Regions from separate parts of the Bradyrhizobium sp. BR 10261 genome, predicted to be linked through region 3. Evidence: predicted binding sites of a transcription regulator. Region 3 holds the regulator's gene; each other region holds the start of a gene.
What was found. The regulator LexA, encoded in region 3, represses DNA repair genes until DNA is damaged. The targets are predictions, from matches to a motif close to TGTTCNNNNTGTGTTCNG.
Positions count from the first base shown of each region.

Region 1: the regulator LexA is predicted to act here: its motif matches at 2,029-2,046, upstream of HYH07_RS21115 (single-stranded DNA-binding protein).
Region 2: the regulator LexA is predicted to act here: its motif matches at 1,328-1,345, upstream of recA (recombinase RecA).
Region 4: the regulator LexA is predicted to act here: its motif matches at 2,504-2,521, upstream of HYH07_RS04240 (helicase-related protein).

Region 1 is NZ_JACOFQ010000018.1:7,086-10,591, reverse strand. It holds gene gyrA (DNA gyrase subunit A) at 1-878, opposite strand, end outside; partial or broken gene HYH07_RS21120 (hypothetical protein) at 1,047-1,250, opposite strand; gene HYH07_RS21115 (single-stranded DNA-binding protein) at 1,389-1,886, opposite strand; gene HYH07_RS21110 (outer membrane protein) at 2,310-3,074, shown strand; gene HYH07_RS21105 (outer membrane protein) at 3,308-3,506, shown strand, end outside.
Region 2 is NZ_JACOFQ010000010.1:38,410-41,915, reverse strand. It holds gene HYH07_RS13595 (hypothetical protein) at 1-57, opposite strand, end outside; gene HYH07_RS13590 (hypothetical protein) at 769-936, opposite strand; gene recA (recombinase RecA) at 1,438-2,526, shown strand; gene gcvP (aminomethyl-transferring glycine dehydrogenase) at 2,964-3,506, opposite strand, start outside.
Region 3 is NZ_JACOFQ010000031.1:74,299-77,804, forward strand. It holds gene glp (gephyrin-like molybdotransferase Glp) at 1-626, shown strand, start outside; gene lexA (transcriptional repressor LexA) at 802-1,503, shown strand; gene HYH07_RS29340 (hypothetical protein) at 1,689-1,892, shown strand; gene HYH07_RS29345 (hypothetical protein) at 2,085-2,519, shown strand; gene HYH07_RS29350 (ComEC/Rec2 family competence protein) at 2,609-3,506, opposite strand, start outside.
Region 4 is NZ_JACOFQ010000003.1:85,854-89,359, reverse strand. It holds gene HYH07_RS04240 (helicase-related protein) at 1-2,230, opposite strand, end outside; gene HYH07_RS04235 (DUF3108 domain-containing protein) at 2,936-3,506, opposite strand, start outside.

The DNA of each region.
Region 1 (3,506 bases), on a different contig from region 3:
TTTTCCTTATAGAGCTCGGCGATGCGCTCGACCATCGTCGCCTTGTTCACCTGATACGGGATCTCGGTGATGACGATCGCCTCGCGCTCCTTGCGGATGGTCTCGAAGGTGACCTTGCCACGCATCACGATGGAGCCGCGGCCGAGATGATAGGCGCTGCGGATGCCCTGGCGTCCGAGGATGATGCCGCCGGTCGGGAAATCCGGGCCCGGGATGATGTTGTTGAGCTCGTCGATGCTCAGCGACGGATTGTCGATCAGCGCCACGCAGGCGTCGATGACCTCGCCGAGATTGTGCGGCGGGATGTTGGTCGCCATGCCGACAGCGATGCCGCCGGCGCCGTTGACCAGAAGGTTCGGGAACCGAGCCGGCAGAACCACAGGCTCGCGCTCGGAGCCGTCATAATTGTCTTGGAAATCGACCGTGTCGTCGTCGATATCCTCGAGGAGCTTGAGCGCGATCTTGGTCAGGCGGGATTCGGTGTAGCGCATCGCCGCGGGCGGATCGCCGTCGACCGAGCCGAAATTGCCCTGTCCGTCGATCAGGGGGGCGCGCATCGAGAAGTCCTGCGCCATGCGCACCAATGCGTCGTAGATCGCCTGGTCGCCATGGGGATGGTACTTACCCATGACTTCACCGACGGCACCGGCGGACTTCTTGTGCTTCTTGTCCGGCGTGTCGCCGCGATTGTTCATCGCGTAGAGGATGCGGCGGTGCACGGGCTTCAACCCGTCGCGCGCATCGGGCAGTGCGCGCGACACGATCACGCTCATGGCGTAATCGAGGTAGGACTTTTTCATCTCCTCGTAGATCGAGACGGGGCGAATGTCCGAGGGTTGCGCCGGCTGGTCGCCGGGCTTGTTGTCGTCGTCAGCCAAGGGGGAATCCGGTGAGGTTTTATCTGGGAATCATATAGCGCATCGAGGCCCCGATAACCACCCTTGCGGGGGGACAGGACAGCGCTTTTTCCGACTGTTTTTCCAGAGGCTTACGCCCAGCTCGGCACCTCAGGGTCGTGGTCTGGGCGAGCCGCCGGGAACCAGCGCTCAAGTCCCGAAAACCACGTGGTTCATGATGCGCCTTGGCAGCAGGGTGAACAGTCCCGCCACCACCAGCGCTCCTGCAAACATCAGGATCATGATCCGCCGGTGATCGGTCAGGCGGTGGGCATGCGCCCGCCAGACCGCGAGCGGCAGCATGACCAGCGTGAAGATCGACAATAGATGGATCGGGCTGAACGGCCCGACCACAATTCACATCGTGCCTGGTCAAGGCTTGAGGCAACACATCAGGCCAGCCCGAAAAGCCGAGCTTGGCCCGCCAATTGGTAAGAAAATCTGCCTCTTTAGGCGAGCGATGCAAAGGCGGCGCAAAAACCCGGCTCGGCCCTAGAACGGGATATCGTCGTCCATATCATTGTTGCGGCCACCGCCGCCGGCGGCCACGGGGCGGCGCGGTGCGCTGCTGACCGGACCGGACGAGCCGAAATCGCCGCCGCCCTCATCGCCGAAGCTGCCGCCTCCTCCGCCACCGCCGCGGCCGTCGAGCATCGTCAGGGTCGAGTTGAAGCCCTGCAGTACGACCTCGGTGGAGTACTTCTCGACGCCGCTCTGATCGGTCCATTTGCGCGTCTGGAGCGCACCCTCGATGTAAACCTTGGCGCCCTTCTTCAGGTACTGTTCGGCGACCTTGCAGAGCCCTTCATTGAAGATCACGACGCGGTGCCACTCGGTCTTTTCCTTGCGTTCGCCACTGTTCTTGTCGCGCCAGGTCTCGGAGGTCGCGATGCTCAGATTCGCGATCGGCCGCCCGTCCTGGGTGCGGCGGATTTCCGGATCCTTGCCGAGATTTCCGACCAGAATGACCTTGTTGACGCTTCCCGCCATCGCCGCTCTCCACTCCAAATGCCGCTGAATTTCGAAAAAGGCGCCCGCGCCGCCGCCTGTTGAGCCGACCCTATACGCTTACAGGGGCCGCTCGGCCCGGTACACCCTCGGTTATCCCCACATATAGCATCGGCCGAACATTCGTTCCAGATTTGTTCCCCTCGAAATCGCGCGACCCAAGCGTGCAAAGAGCGACTCATGCCGCTATGCACGTCGGCGTGAATTGGAACCGGTGCAGGCAGGAAAATGCTTAACATTCATTAGGTTACGCCCGGATGAATTGCCCAGCGACTGTTGCATTCCAGAGACGGACTCGGCCCCCCGATTCGACTACGGTTGAGTCGCAATTGGTTGATGATGGGCGTCGCGCCTGATTGACCGCTTCAGGGGACGACTGGAGCGGACGACACTGGGGAGACTGCAATGAAGAAAATTCTGTTTGGTACAATTGGTATTGTTGCCTTGGGCTTGTCAGCACCGGCGAGTGCTGCCGATCTTGCGGCGCGTCCCTACACCAAGGCGCCGCCGCCGATGGTCGCCACCATTTATGACTGGAGCGGCTTCTACATCGGCATCAACGGCGGTGGCGGATGGAGCCACAAATGCTGGGACTTCGTCGCGCCGACCACCGGCACGCTGTTCGGCGAGGGCTGCCACAATGCCACGGGCGGCACGGTCGGCGGCCAGATCGGCTATCGCTGGCAATCGGCCAACTGGGTGTTCGGCCTCGAAGGCCAGGGCAACTGGGCCGACTTCTCCGGCGACAATATCAGCACCCTCATCCCGACCCAGCGCAACCGCTCGAAGATCGACGCCTTCGGCCTGATCACGGGCCAGGTCGGATACGCCTGGAACAACGTGCTGTTCTACGTGAAGGGCGGCGGTGCCGTGGTTGCCGACAAGTATAATATCTACACCGCGCCCGGATTCGTCGGAGCCGGCACCCTGCTCGCCTCGGCCAGCGACAACCGCTGGGGCGGCACGGTTGGCGCCGGCCTCGAGTTCGGCTTCGCGCCGAACTGGTCGGTGGGCGTTGAGTACGACCACATCTTCCTGGGCAGCAGGACTCTGACGCTCAACGCGCCCGGTGGCACCGCATTCCAGACCGATCGCATCAGCCAGAATGTCGACATGGGTCTTGTCCGCGTCAATTATCGCTGGGGCGGCCCGGTCATCGCGAAATACTGATCCACCTGAATTCGTTTGAGAATAAAGGCCGGCCTCGTGCCGGCCTTTCGCTTTTCTGTTCCCGACGGGAACCATGGGTCAGCCATTCTTACATTTGTATTTGTTGTGGCTTTTGAGAGACGCAGCTTGCAGCTTTCGTGGTGTAAGCACGGCACCATTTGGACCGCAGCGTCCGATGCCCTTCCGATCTTGCGGAAGGCAACAACAGAAACTGGGACTGGGATAAGTTGAAAATGAAGAAGGTTTTGTTGGCTTCGGCCGCTCTGATCACCCTCACCGGCGCCGCTTCGGCTGCCGATCTGGCAGCGCGCCCCTACACCAAGGCGCCCGTGGCCGTGGCCTCGGTCTACGCCTGGACCGGCTTCTATCTCGGTATCGTCGGTGGCGGCGCCTGGGAAGCTGCTTCTGGCGACCCGAAGATGAAGGGTGGCT
Region 2 (3,506 bases), on a different contig from region 3:
CCACACACCCGGGATCGCCGTCTTTGCAACCGTGAACTCTACGCCCCTGTGATTCATGGTCACCTCCACGATTCACCTATCCATGTGCGCAAACATGTTGGGCGTGAGAATAGTCCGCCGACAAGCGAAATTTGCCGTTAAGTGGAGGAAAATTCACGAAGATCCTGAAAGCGCGCGCAGCTCGAAGCATGCGAAATCAGATTGCGAAAGTCGAGGCCGACGATCTCGGCCTTACGACCAGGAACTCTGTTCATGGCAGGAGAACCACGGAATCGCGCGACATGCGCTCACGCGCGAAAAAAAACCCGCCAGGGGAGAGCCGGGCGGGTAGAAGGTTATTGGAGGCTGAGGTGCTGGGCTGCAACACCATAGCCAAATGACCCTAGCCCGCTCAGCTTACGACAGCCTGACAGAACGGATCGGCGACTGGGCATGGAGGCTCGCTGTTGGTCCACCGGGCCAACCGACGCTGGAGCAGTCGCGTCCCAATTCAGACATCTCCGCGCATAACTTCAGACACAAGCGTTGGCGACACTTACCGCGCACGGCGAAGCCATGGGGGATACGTGGCGCGCCGATAGCGGGGTGGCATCATGGACAAGGTTGAGCGGTCATTCGCCGCCGCGACGGCGGCTGGCTTCGTGGTGTTGGTGATCGGCATCGTGCTGCTGGCGGTGATGTAGGCCAGCCCGAGCGGCACGCGCCGCCATAGCTGCGAAAACAACCCCATGCACAGTAGGCAGCGGCTCGTTTCGCGTGGCCTTATCCTTAGTGCACCTTGATCTCGTCCAGGGGCAGATGCAGATCGGCGGCGCGCTCCTCGCGGTCCTTCTTGCGGAACTCGCTTTCCCTGCGCTCGAACTTCAGCATCTCCTCGAGCGCGGCCGCGCGCAGCTGATTGCGCCTGCTCGCATCATGGTGCGCATCTTCCGTCATGACCCGATCCCCGACTGTCGCGGCGCCGTTCTCAAGGAAACGCCCGCGGCCACAGAAAAGTTCTGTGCCGAAGCATTGCGAAATTATGACGGCAGAACGGCTCTTCCGTCTTTGATACACATCATGTGTCAGAAGAGCGCCGAAAGCTCATTTCGGGAAATAGGACGCCTCATGTTCCCCTGCCGGAACACCGCAGTTTAACGGACTTCACATCCTCCACGATCTCGGTAGAAATACGTGGGCCGGGGCTGGAATTTGATCCCGAACAATTATTGCAACCGGCAAGGGGCCATCGCGAGGTGGCCCCTTTCGATTCCGGCATTCGCAAAGGCGGATGAGGGCAGTCCCAAACTTGTGCCGGCCTAATACGGCCAGCCCCTCCAAATCTGAAAAGAACATATTGCGAACCTAGAACAAATAGTGTACATTGCTTTTATCGACGATCCGCCGCGCCAATCGTTTGTCCCGCACCCGAATCCTCGCCATAAGGAGCACGACCCAATGTCCACCACTGCCCTGCGTATCGTCGAAGGATCTTCCATGGACAAGAGTAAAGCTCTGGCTGCCGCGCTCTCCCAGATCGAGCGTCAGTTCGGCAAGGGCTCGGTGATGAAGCTCGGCAAGAACGACCGTTCGATGGACATCGAGGCAGTGTCGTCAGGCTCGCTCGGGCTCGATATCGCGCTCGGCATCGGCGGCCTGCCCAAGGGGCGCATCGTCGAGATCTACGGGCCGGAATCCTCAGGAAAAACCACGCTGGCGCTGCACACGGTGGCGGAAGCCCAGAAGAAGGGCGGTATCTGCGCCTTCATCGACGCCGAGCACGCGCTCGACCCGGTCTATGCCCGCAAGCTCGGGGTCAACATCGACGAGCTCTTGATCTCCCAGCCCGACACCGGCGAGCAGGCGCTGGAAATCTGCGACACGTTGGTGCGCTCGGGCGCGGTGGACGTGCTGGTGGTCGATTCGGTCGCGGCCCTGGTGCCGAAGGCCGAGCTCGAAGGCGAGATGGGTGATGCGCTGCCGGGTCTTCAAGCGCGGTTGATGAGCCAGGCGCTGCGCAAGCTGACGGCCTCGATCAACAAGTCCAACACCATGGTGATCTTCATCAACCAGATCCGCATGAAGATCGGTGTGATGTACGGCTCGCCCGAAACCACGACCGGCGGCAACGCGCTGAAGTTCTACGCTTCCGTCCGCCTCGACATCCGCCGCATCGGCGCGATCAAGGAGCGCGACGAAGTGGTCGGCAACACGACGCGTGTGAAGGTGGTGAAGAACAAGCTGGCGCCGCCCTTCAAGCAGGTCGAGTTCGACATCATGTACGGCGAGGGCGTCTCCAAGATGGGCGAGATCCTCGATCTGGGCGTCAAGGCCGGCATCGTCGAAAAGTCCGGCGCCTGGTTCTCCTATGACAGCCAGCGCCTCGGCCAGGGCCGCGAGAACTCGAAAGCGTTCCTGAAGTCCAACCCGGACATCACCGCCAAGATCGAGACCGCAATCCGCCAGAACTCCGGCTTGATCTCGGAGCAGATTTTGGCCGGCACGCCCGAGAGCGACGCCGACGGCGAGGAGCCGGCGGACGAGTAAGCCTTAAAGCGAGAAGTTTCCGCGAGGAGCGGGCGCTGAGGACGTTGAGTTGCCGACGTCGTCAGTGCCCGTTTCTTTTTGCGCTGGAGTGACCAGGGGGCGTGATGAGGCGCGTTAGTGGCGCCCTAGTTGCGCGTTCAGGGCCGTAGGGTGGGTTAGCCGCGCGGCTTGCGCGAAGCGCAAACCGCTCGGCGTAACCCACCATTGTTCGTCTGTGCGGAAGCAGAGTTGGTGGGTTACGCCGACGACTGCGCTTTGCGCAGCCGCCTGCTAACCCACCCTACGAAGCTTACTCCGCAGCTTGCGCGTAATCGCTCACCGGCCGGCAGGAGCACACCAGCCGTAGGGTGGGCAAAGGCGCACTTGCGCCGTGCCCACCATCTTTCAACGTGGCGGGTGGTGGTGGGCACGCTTTCGCTTTGCCCACCCTACGAAGCTTACTCCGCAGCTTGCGCGTAATCGCTCACCGGCGGGCAGGAGCACACCAGATTGCGGTCGCCATAGACGTTGTCGACGCGGCCCACCGGGCACCAATATTTGTCGGTGCGCGAGACGCCGTCGGGAAAGCAGCCTTCGCTGCGGGTGTAGGCACGAGCCCACGCATCGTCGGCGATGTCGTGCACCGTGTGCGGAGCGTGACGCAAGGGCGAGGCCTCGATCTTGAAGCGGCCGGCCTCGACCTCGGCGATTTCCTTGCGGATCGCGATCATGGCATCGCAAAAACGATCCAGCTCGGCCTTGGATTCCGACTCGGTCGGCTCGATCATCAGCGTGCCCGGCACCGGGAAGCTCATGGTCGGCGCATGGAAGCCGTAATCGATCAGGCGTTTTGCGATGTCGTCGACAGTGACGCCTGATGTCGCCTTCAGCTGGCGGGGATCGACGATGCACTCATGCGCGACGCGGCCCCTGGCGTTCTTGTAGAGCACCGGGAAATGCGCATCGAGGCGCGCGGCGATGTAATTGGCATTGAGGATCGC
Region 3 (3,506 bases):
AGATCGTCTATTCCAATGGCTACGCCCTGCACGCCCTCGCCCGCAGCGAGGGTGCCGACACCATCGATCTCGGCGTCGCCGCCGACACGCTTGCCGCCACGACCTCGGGCATCCGCCGCGCCCGCGAATCCGGCGCCGACATCCTGATCACGACCGGCGGAGCGTCTGTCGGTGACCACGATCTGGTGCAGCAGGCGCTTCGGCACGAAGGTATCTCGATGGCGTTCTGGAAGATCGCGATGCGGCCGGGCAAGCCGATGATGAACGGGCAGCTCGGGCCGATGCGCGTCATCGGCCTGCCCGGCAATCCCGTGTCATCCTACGTCTGCGGCTTCCTGTTTCTGGTGCCGCTGATTCGCGCGCTGTCGGGCCGCTCAATGATTCATCATCGCCGCGAACGCGCCGTGCTCGGTCGCGACCTCGGGGCCAATGACCAGCGCGAGGATTATCTGCGTGCGCGTCTGGAGACGCGGGACGACGGCACGCTCGTCGCTCTTCCCGTCAACCACCAGGATTCCTCACTGTTGGCGAATCTCGCTGCGGCACAGGCACTTCTCGTGCGCGCGCCGTTCGCAGCGAAGGCCGCTTCCGGCACGCCTTGCGAGGTCTTGCGACTGCCGGAGTGAGCGCGCCGACGCAACTGTTCCGCGAACTTTGTCGCGTTCACGGTAAATTAAGCAGTTGCGGAACATGTATCGAACATATAGGGTCCGTTCATGATTTGTTTCGAGCATGTAGCGGCTTACTGCTGAATTCAGCGTCTCGGAATCGAGCGACATCGTCAGGGGGATTTTGGTCGAGATGTTAACGCGCAAACAATACGAGCTCCTGCGGTTCATCAGCGAGCGATTGAAGGAAAGCGGCGTGCCGCCCTCCTTCGACGAGATGAAGGATGCGCTCGACCTGCGCTCCAAGTCGGGCATCCATCGCCTGATCACCGCGCTTGAGGAGCGCGGCTTCATCCGCCGCCTGCCCAACCGGGCCCGCGCCATCGAAGTGATCAAGCTGCCTGAACTCCAGGCGGCTGCCGGCAGCCGTCGCGGCTTCACGCCGAGCGTCATCGAGGGCAATCTCGGCAAGGTGCGCACGATGTCGAGCCCGCCCGTCGATGAGGGCGAACGCCCTGTCGCAGTTCCCGTGATGGGCCGGATCGCGGCCGGTACGCCGATCGAGGCCTTGCAGACGCGCAGCCACACCATCAGCGTCCCGCCCGACATGCTCGGCGCGGGCGAGCACTACGCGCTCGAAGTCCGCGGTGATTCCATGGTCGATGCCGGCATTCTCGACGGCGACATGGCGCTGATCCAGCGCAACGAGAGCTGCGACACCGGCGATATCGTGGTGGCCCTGATCGACGACGAGGAAGCCACGCTCAAGCGTTTCCGCCGCCGCGGCGCCTCGATCGCGCTCGAGCCGGCAAACGCCGCCTACGAGGTCCGGATTCTGCCGCCCAACCGGGTCAAGATCCAGGGCAAGCTGATCGGGCTGTACCGCAAATACTGAACGCGGCGCACGCCGCCACCTGGCAAGCGCGCCCTCAAGGTTGAAGCGGACGATTGTCCGCTCCGGCTGGATAGTTTTTCTGGTTTTCTCCAGATTATCCGGCCACCTCTCCCGCGCTACATCCCCGGCACGCCATGACGAAGCACGCATCGCTTCGCAGGCCTTGCGAGACCGAGGAGACCGCCATGCGTAAGATCATTCTGAGTACCGTCGCGATGGCGCTGATCGCAATATCAGCGTCGCAAACCTTCGCTGCGCAGCCGCAGCATCACGTTCGCAGGTCGCCACAGGCGACGAACGAACAATTCCGCAATGCCCGCAACGCCGTCGGGCAACAGGCGCAGCCGGCCTGGCCTTATTCGGGTTGGTCGGCACCGGCTGGGCGCTAACGAAGAAGCTCTCGGAATGCACGGAAGCAGCCTTTGTTCCTCGGACATCTGAAAAAGAAATTGTGATGGCAGCCTGCAGACTCAAGCCGCAGATTTGCCCCCAACATGGCATATGATCGCAGGCTTCCACTCTGATAGAGGCCTGCGCCTCAGAAGAGGCGCGGGTGCTCTATCGCTGATGAGGAGCACCCGATGTGTGACTATAGCTTGCATGCCGTCGCGACGCGTCCCGCAGAAGTCGGCGAGACGATCGTCACGACAACCTTCCGCGGCACCTCGACGCGCGGCTTCGCCTCCGAAGCCGACATGTCGGTCGCGGTCTGCCTGCTGCCGGGAACGGAGCTCGCCTTCGCCGACAACGTCCGCTACGACAACAGGTGGATCTGGACGCGCACTATCAATTCGCGCGTCGGCAAGTTCGGCAAGGTCGATCCGCACATTCCCGATCGTCATCACGACGCGATCGAATTCCCCGATGGCAAATACGTGCTGGTGACCCAGCTCGTCGAAGGCCAGCGCGCAACCGTGCTGCAACTGCCGGTGACCCAGCCGCTCGGTGAGCGCGAGCACAAGCCGCAAGTTGCCGCCGACAGACAGCCGACACCTCCGGTCCTGCCGATCGGTTGAACCGGCCTAATTTGGGCATGATCTCCGCGCAAACGCGTTTTCGCGTTTGTCGCGCCGGAGGACCGCTACAGACTTTTCCGGATCATGCCTCAATCCTCGGCCTGAAGATCGGCCTCGGACGGTGTTGCGTCCTTGGCGCGCGGAGCTGCGGACCGCGGCATGAGGGTCCCTTCGAAATCTCCATCGCCGGCCGCCGCCGGCGACCAGGGGCGGTTTGCGCCTCTCGCCCTCGCCGCCGCAATGGCAAAGCCATCGCCGCGACGTGTCAGCGCTAGCGCGCCCTGGCTCGCCAGACGCGGCCGATCGATCACCATCCCGGTGCAATCCGGCGGCGCAGGCTTTGCCGTCACCACCAGGGCCGCGCGACTGCAATCATCAGCCAGCGCGTCGATGCGGAGCGCCAGCGCGACCATGTGGCCGTCGGCAAGCGGCGTCACGCAGCCGGCATCGTCGCACGACACGCCGTCGCCGAGCGAGCTGCTCGCCGCATCGCGTGGATCAGCGTCCGCTGCAAGCCACTCCTTCAGCAGGAAATTGTCCTTCTTCGCCCTGATCAGGTGCAGCTGACCGTCCCTGGCGCGCACCGCGACGTTCTGACCGTCACCGGCAATCAGAATATCGGGTTGCCGGACGGAAAGACTCCAGACGGTCGCCGCCATCAGCACGAATGCTCCCGACCAGCGCAGCGGCGTGCGCAAAAGACCCAGCAGGATCAGGCCCAAGCTCGCAGCGATCAGCGGCGCCGTGCCGAAGGCCGCGACATGACCGACCGCACCCGGTAGTGCCGCCACCCAGCGCGTGACGAAAATCATCCAGTCGATGCCGATCCCCATCAGCCACCAGAACACGCCGTCCAGCCCGAAGGGAGCGGCGAGCAATCCGAGCAGCCCGGCCGGCATCACCAACGCCGAGACCACCGGCATCGCGCCAAGATTGGCGAGCACGCCATAAGGCGTGACACGGTGGAAATGGAAGGCGGCGTAAGGC
Region 4 (3,506 bases), on a different contig from region 3:
AGCCGAGCACGCGATAGGCATCGCGCGGCAAGCTCTTGTCGACCGGGAACGAAGTGCGGCCGGATGAAGCCAGGTGCTGCGCGCCCGACAGCGCCGACAGATCGACGTTGTCCTGCTTCAGCGCCCACAACAGCGCAGCCAGCGCACGCGCGGCGGGCTTCAGGATGCCGGGGAAATAGATGTGATAGGCGCCGAAGCGGACGCCGTATTTACGCAGCGTCGCGCGCGAGGGCTGGTCGAGATCCTTCAGCTCGTTCGCGATTCTGGGGCGCTCGAGCACACCCAGCGCCTCGACCAGCTGATAGGCGATGCCGCGGGCAATGCCGGTGACGTCCTCGGCCTTGGACAGCTCGAACATCGGCCCGAGCAGCTTTTCGATATGCGTCTTGAGCCAGAGGTCGAGCCGCGCCTGCACCTTCTCGCGGGGAGCGCCGGTGAGGCGCTCATCGGAGATGATGCGGATGCGCGGATGCAGCGCCTCCTCTGCGGCCGTCAGCCGCGCCACGGCGTCGCCGGTCCAGCGGATGGTGCCGTCGGAGGTCAGCACGAACTGATCGTCCGGCGCGTTGCCGAGTTTTTCGGCTCGCGTATTGATCTCGCCGGCGAGCACCGCTTGCGCGGCAGCCTGCAAGGCTTTCGCATCGGAGCCGGCTTCCGCCGCATCCGGTGCAAAGGTGAAGCCATCGAGGCGGCCGATGACATGGCCTTCGACGATAACTTCGCCGGTCTTGCCGATTTCCGTATTCAAGCTCGTGTTCTCCCGCAGGCGGCGCATCAATACACTGGTCCGGCGATCAACGAAACGCTCCGTCAAGCGTTCATGGAGCGCATCCGATAATTTATTTTCGACCTCCCGGGCGATCCCCTGCCAGCGATCGGGGTCTTTCAGCCAGTCCGGGCGGTTGGCGACGAAGGTCCAGGTGCGGATCTGCGCGATTCGAGCCGATAGCGTGTCGATGTCGCCGTCGACGCGGTCGGCCTGGTCGACCTGGGCCGCGAACCAGGAATCGGGGATGCAGCCCTTCCGCATCAGGAAGCCGTAGAGCGTCGTCACCAGCTCGGCATGGGCCGCAGGCGACAGTTTCCGGTAGTCCGGGACCTGGCAGGCCTCCCAGAGCCGCTCCACGGCCGCCTTGCCATGCGCGATATCGCGCACCTCGACGTCGCGGGCGGCGTGGTCGAGCACGCGCATGTCCTCGGCGATCGGCGCGCGCGTCAGCGTCTCGTGGCCGGGGGCGAGGTTGAGCGAGACCTGGAGCGCGCCGAGGGAAGAGAAATCCAGCTTCGAGTTGCGCCATTGCAGCATCTTCACGGGATCGAAAATGTGGTTCTGGAGCGCATTCACGAGCTCCGGCTCGAACGGGCCGCAGCGGCCCGTGGTGCCGAAGGTGCCGTTGCGCGTGGCGCGCCCCGCACGGCCGGCGATTTGCGCGAACTCGGCCGGCGTGAGCCTTCGGAACTGAAAGCCGTCGAACTTTCGGTCGGAGGCGAAGGCGACGTGGTCGACGTCGAGATTGAGGCCCATGCCGACAGCATCGGTGGCGACGAGATAATCGACATCGCCGTTCTGGAACATCGCCACCTGCGCGTTGCGGGTGCGCGGCGAGAGCGAGCCCAGCACCACGGCGGCGCCGCCGTGCTGGCGGCGGATCAGCTCGGCGATGGCGTAGACCTCGTCGGCGGAGAAGGCGACGATCGCCGTGCGGCGCGGCTGGCGCGTGATCTTGCGGTCGCCGGCGAATTCCAGCTGCGACAGCCTGGGACGGGTGATCATGGAGACGCCCGGCAAGAGGCGCTCGATGATCGGGCGCATCGTGGCGGCGCCCAGCAGCAGCGTCTCGTCGCGTCCGCGACGGTTGAGGATGCGGTCGGTGAAGACGTGGCCGCGCTCGAGATCGGAGGCGATCTGGATCTCGTCGACGGCGAGGAAGGAGACATCCAGATCGCGCGGCATCGCCTCGACGGTCGAGACCCAGTAGCGCGGGCTCCTGGGCTTGATCTTCTCCTCGCCGGTGACCAGCGCGACGGCCTCGGGGCCGACGCGGGCGACGATCTTGTTATAGACCTCGCGCGCCAGCAGGCGCAGCGGCAGGCCGATCAGCCCTGACGAATGCGCCAGCATCCGTTCGATGGCGAGATGGGTCTTGCCGGTGTTGGTCGGCCCGAGCACCGCAGTGACGCCAGCGCCGGGCACGCGCTCGGAAGCGAAGGGGGAGGGAGGAAAGGCCATGTCTGCCGGAATAGGTAATGGCTGATTGGGCGAAAGTCAGGGCGTGATGAGGCGAAGGGGTGCACCGCTGTCATGCCCCGGCTTGACCGGGGCATCCAGTACGCCGCAGCCCATCGGCTCACCTACAACCGCCTCGGCGTACTGGATCGCCCGGTCCTAGTGCGCAATTGCGCACTGGCCGGGCGATGACACCGAGTGTGTGGTGGAAGCGGCTTCCCCAAATCCCGCCCAACTGTCTCACTTTGCGACGCTTTTTCCTCATCCCTTAAGCTTCGGAACGACTCTAGAACGAATCGCGGCCGAATCGCTGACTCCCAGGTGAGTCCCGTTCCGTTCACGCAAGGTGTCGTGGGACTCGTTTTGCGTGTGCACTAGATGGAGTTTTGGGGTGCCGCACAAGCGACGATGTGGGGGCGGAAACCCTTAAGTTGGGGATGGCGTCGAGTCGAATCAGAATCGGGGCGGAGTCAAATGGATTCGCGACAAATGGTGGCCCTCCGAGGCATGTCGCCAAAACAACCCCATGCACAGTAGGTAAGTCATTGATATCGCGTGCAGCGCGTCTCCATCCGTCATTCCGGGGCGGAGCGCAAGCGACGAGCCCGGAATCCATCGCGCGGCGGACTCTGCGGCCCCATGGATTCCGGGTTCGCGCCAAGGGGCGCGCCCCGGAATGACGGCGGTGGGCGGGGTGCGCAGCGCGGCCTACTGCGTCTTCGCCACTCTTGGCGGCTGGGCTGTGGTGATGAAGCTGGTGGCTTCCAGCATGGCGGGGCCGAGCGGGGTCGGGACCTTCAGCCAGAACGGAACCAGGATCCGCGTGCCCGCGACCGGGGCGAGCGCGATCTCGATGTTGCGCTGGGCGGCGAGGTATTTGATCACGGGGCGGTCAGGAATGTAGCCGGCCACGGGCACGAAATAGAGCGCGCAGACCACAACCGGGCCGCGATAGCCCTTCTCCGCCTTCACGGTCTCCATGCGCTTGAAATCGAGCTTGAGCTCGTAGCGCATGCGGCTGTCGAACACCGGCGCTGAGCCGTGGCAGGCCTCGGGCGACAGCGGATCGCCGTTTCCAGGCACGCGCACCAGCGAGGCCGTCATCGGATCGAACACGCCGCGGCGATGCGCCTCGGTGACGACGATGCGATCGGGATCAACAGGCGGCTCCGGGATAATGCCAAAATCCTTCACATTGCCCTTGTCCAGGGTGATGTGGATCTCTTCGGTCTTCTTCGAGGTGGTGGTGGAGGCCTGGTAGGCGGAGGCGACCAGCGCG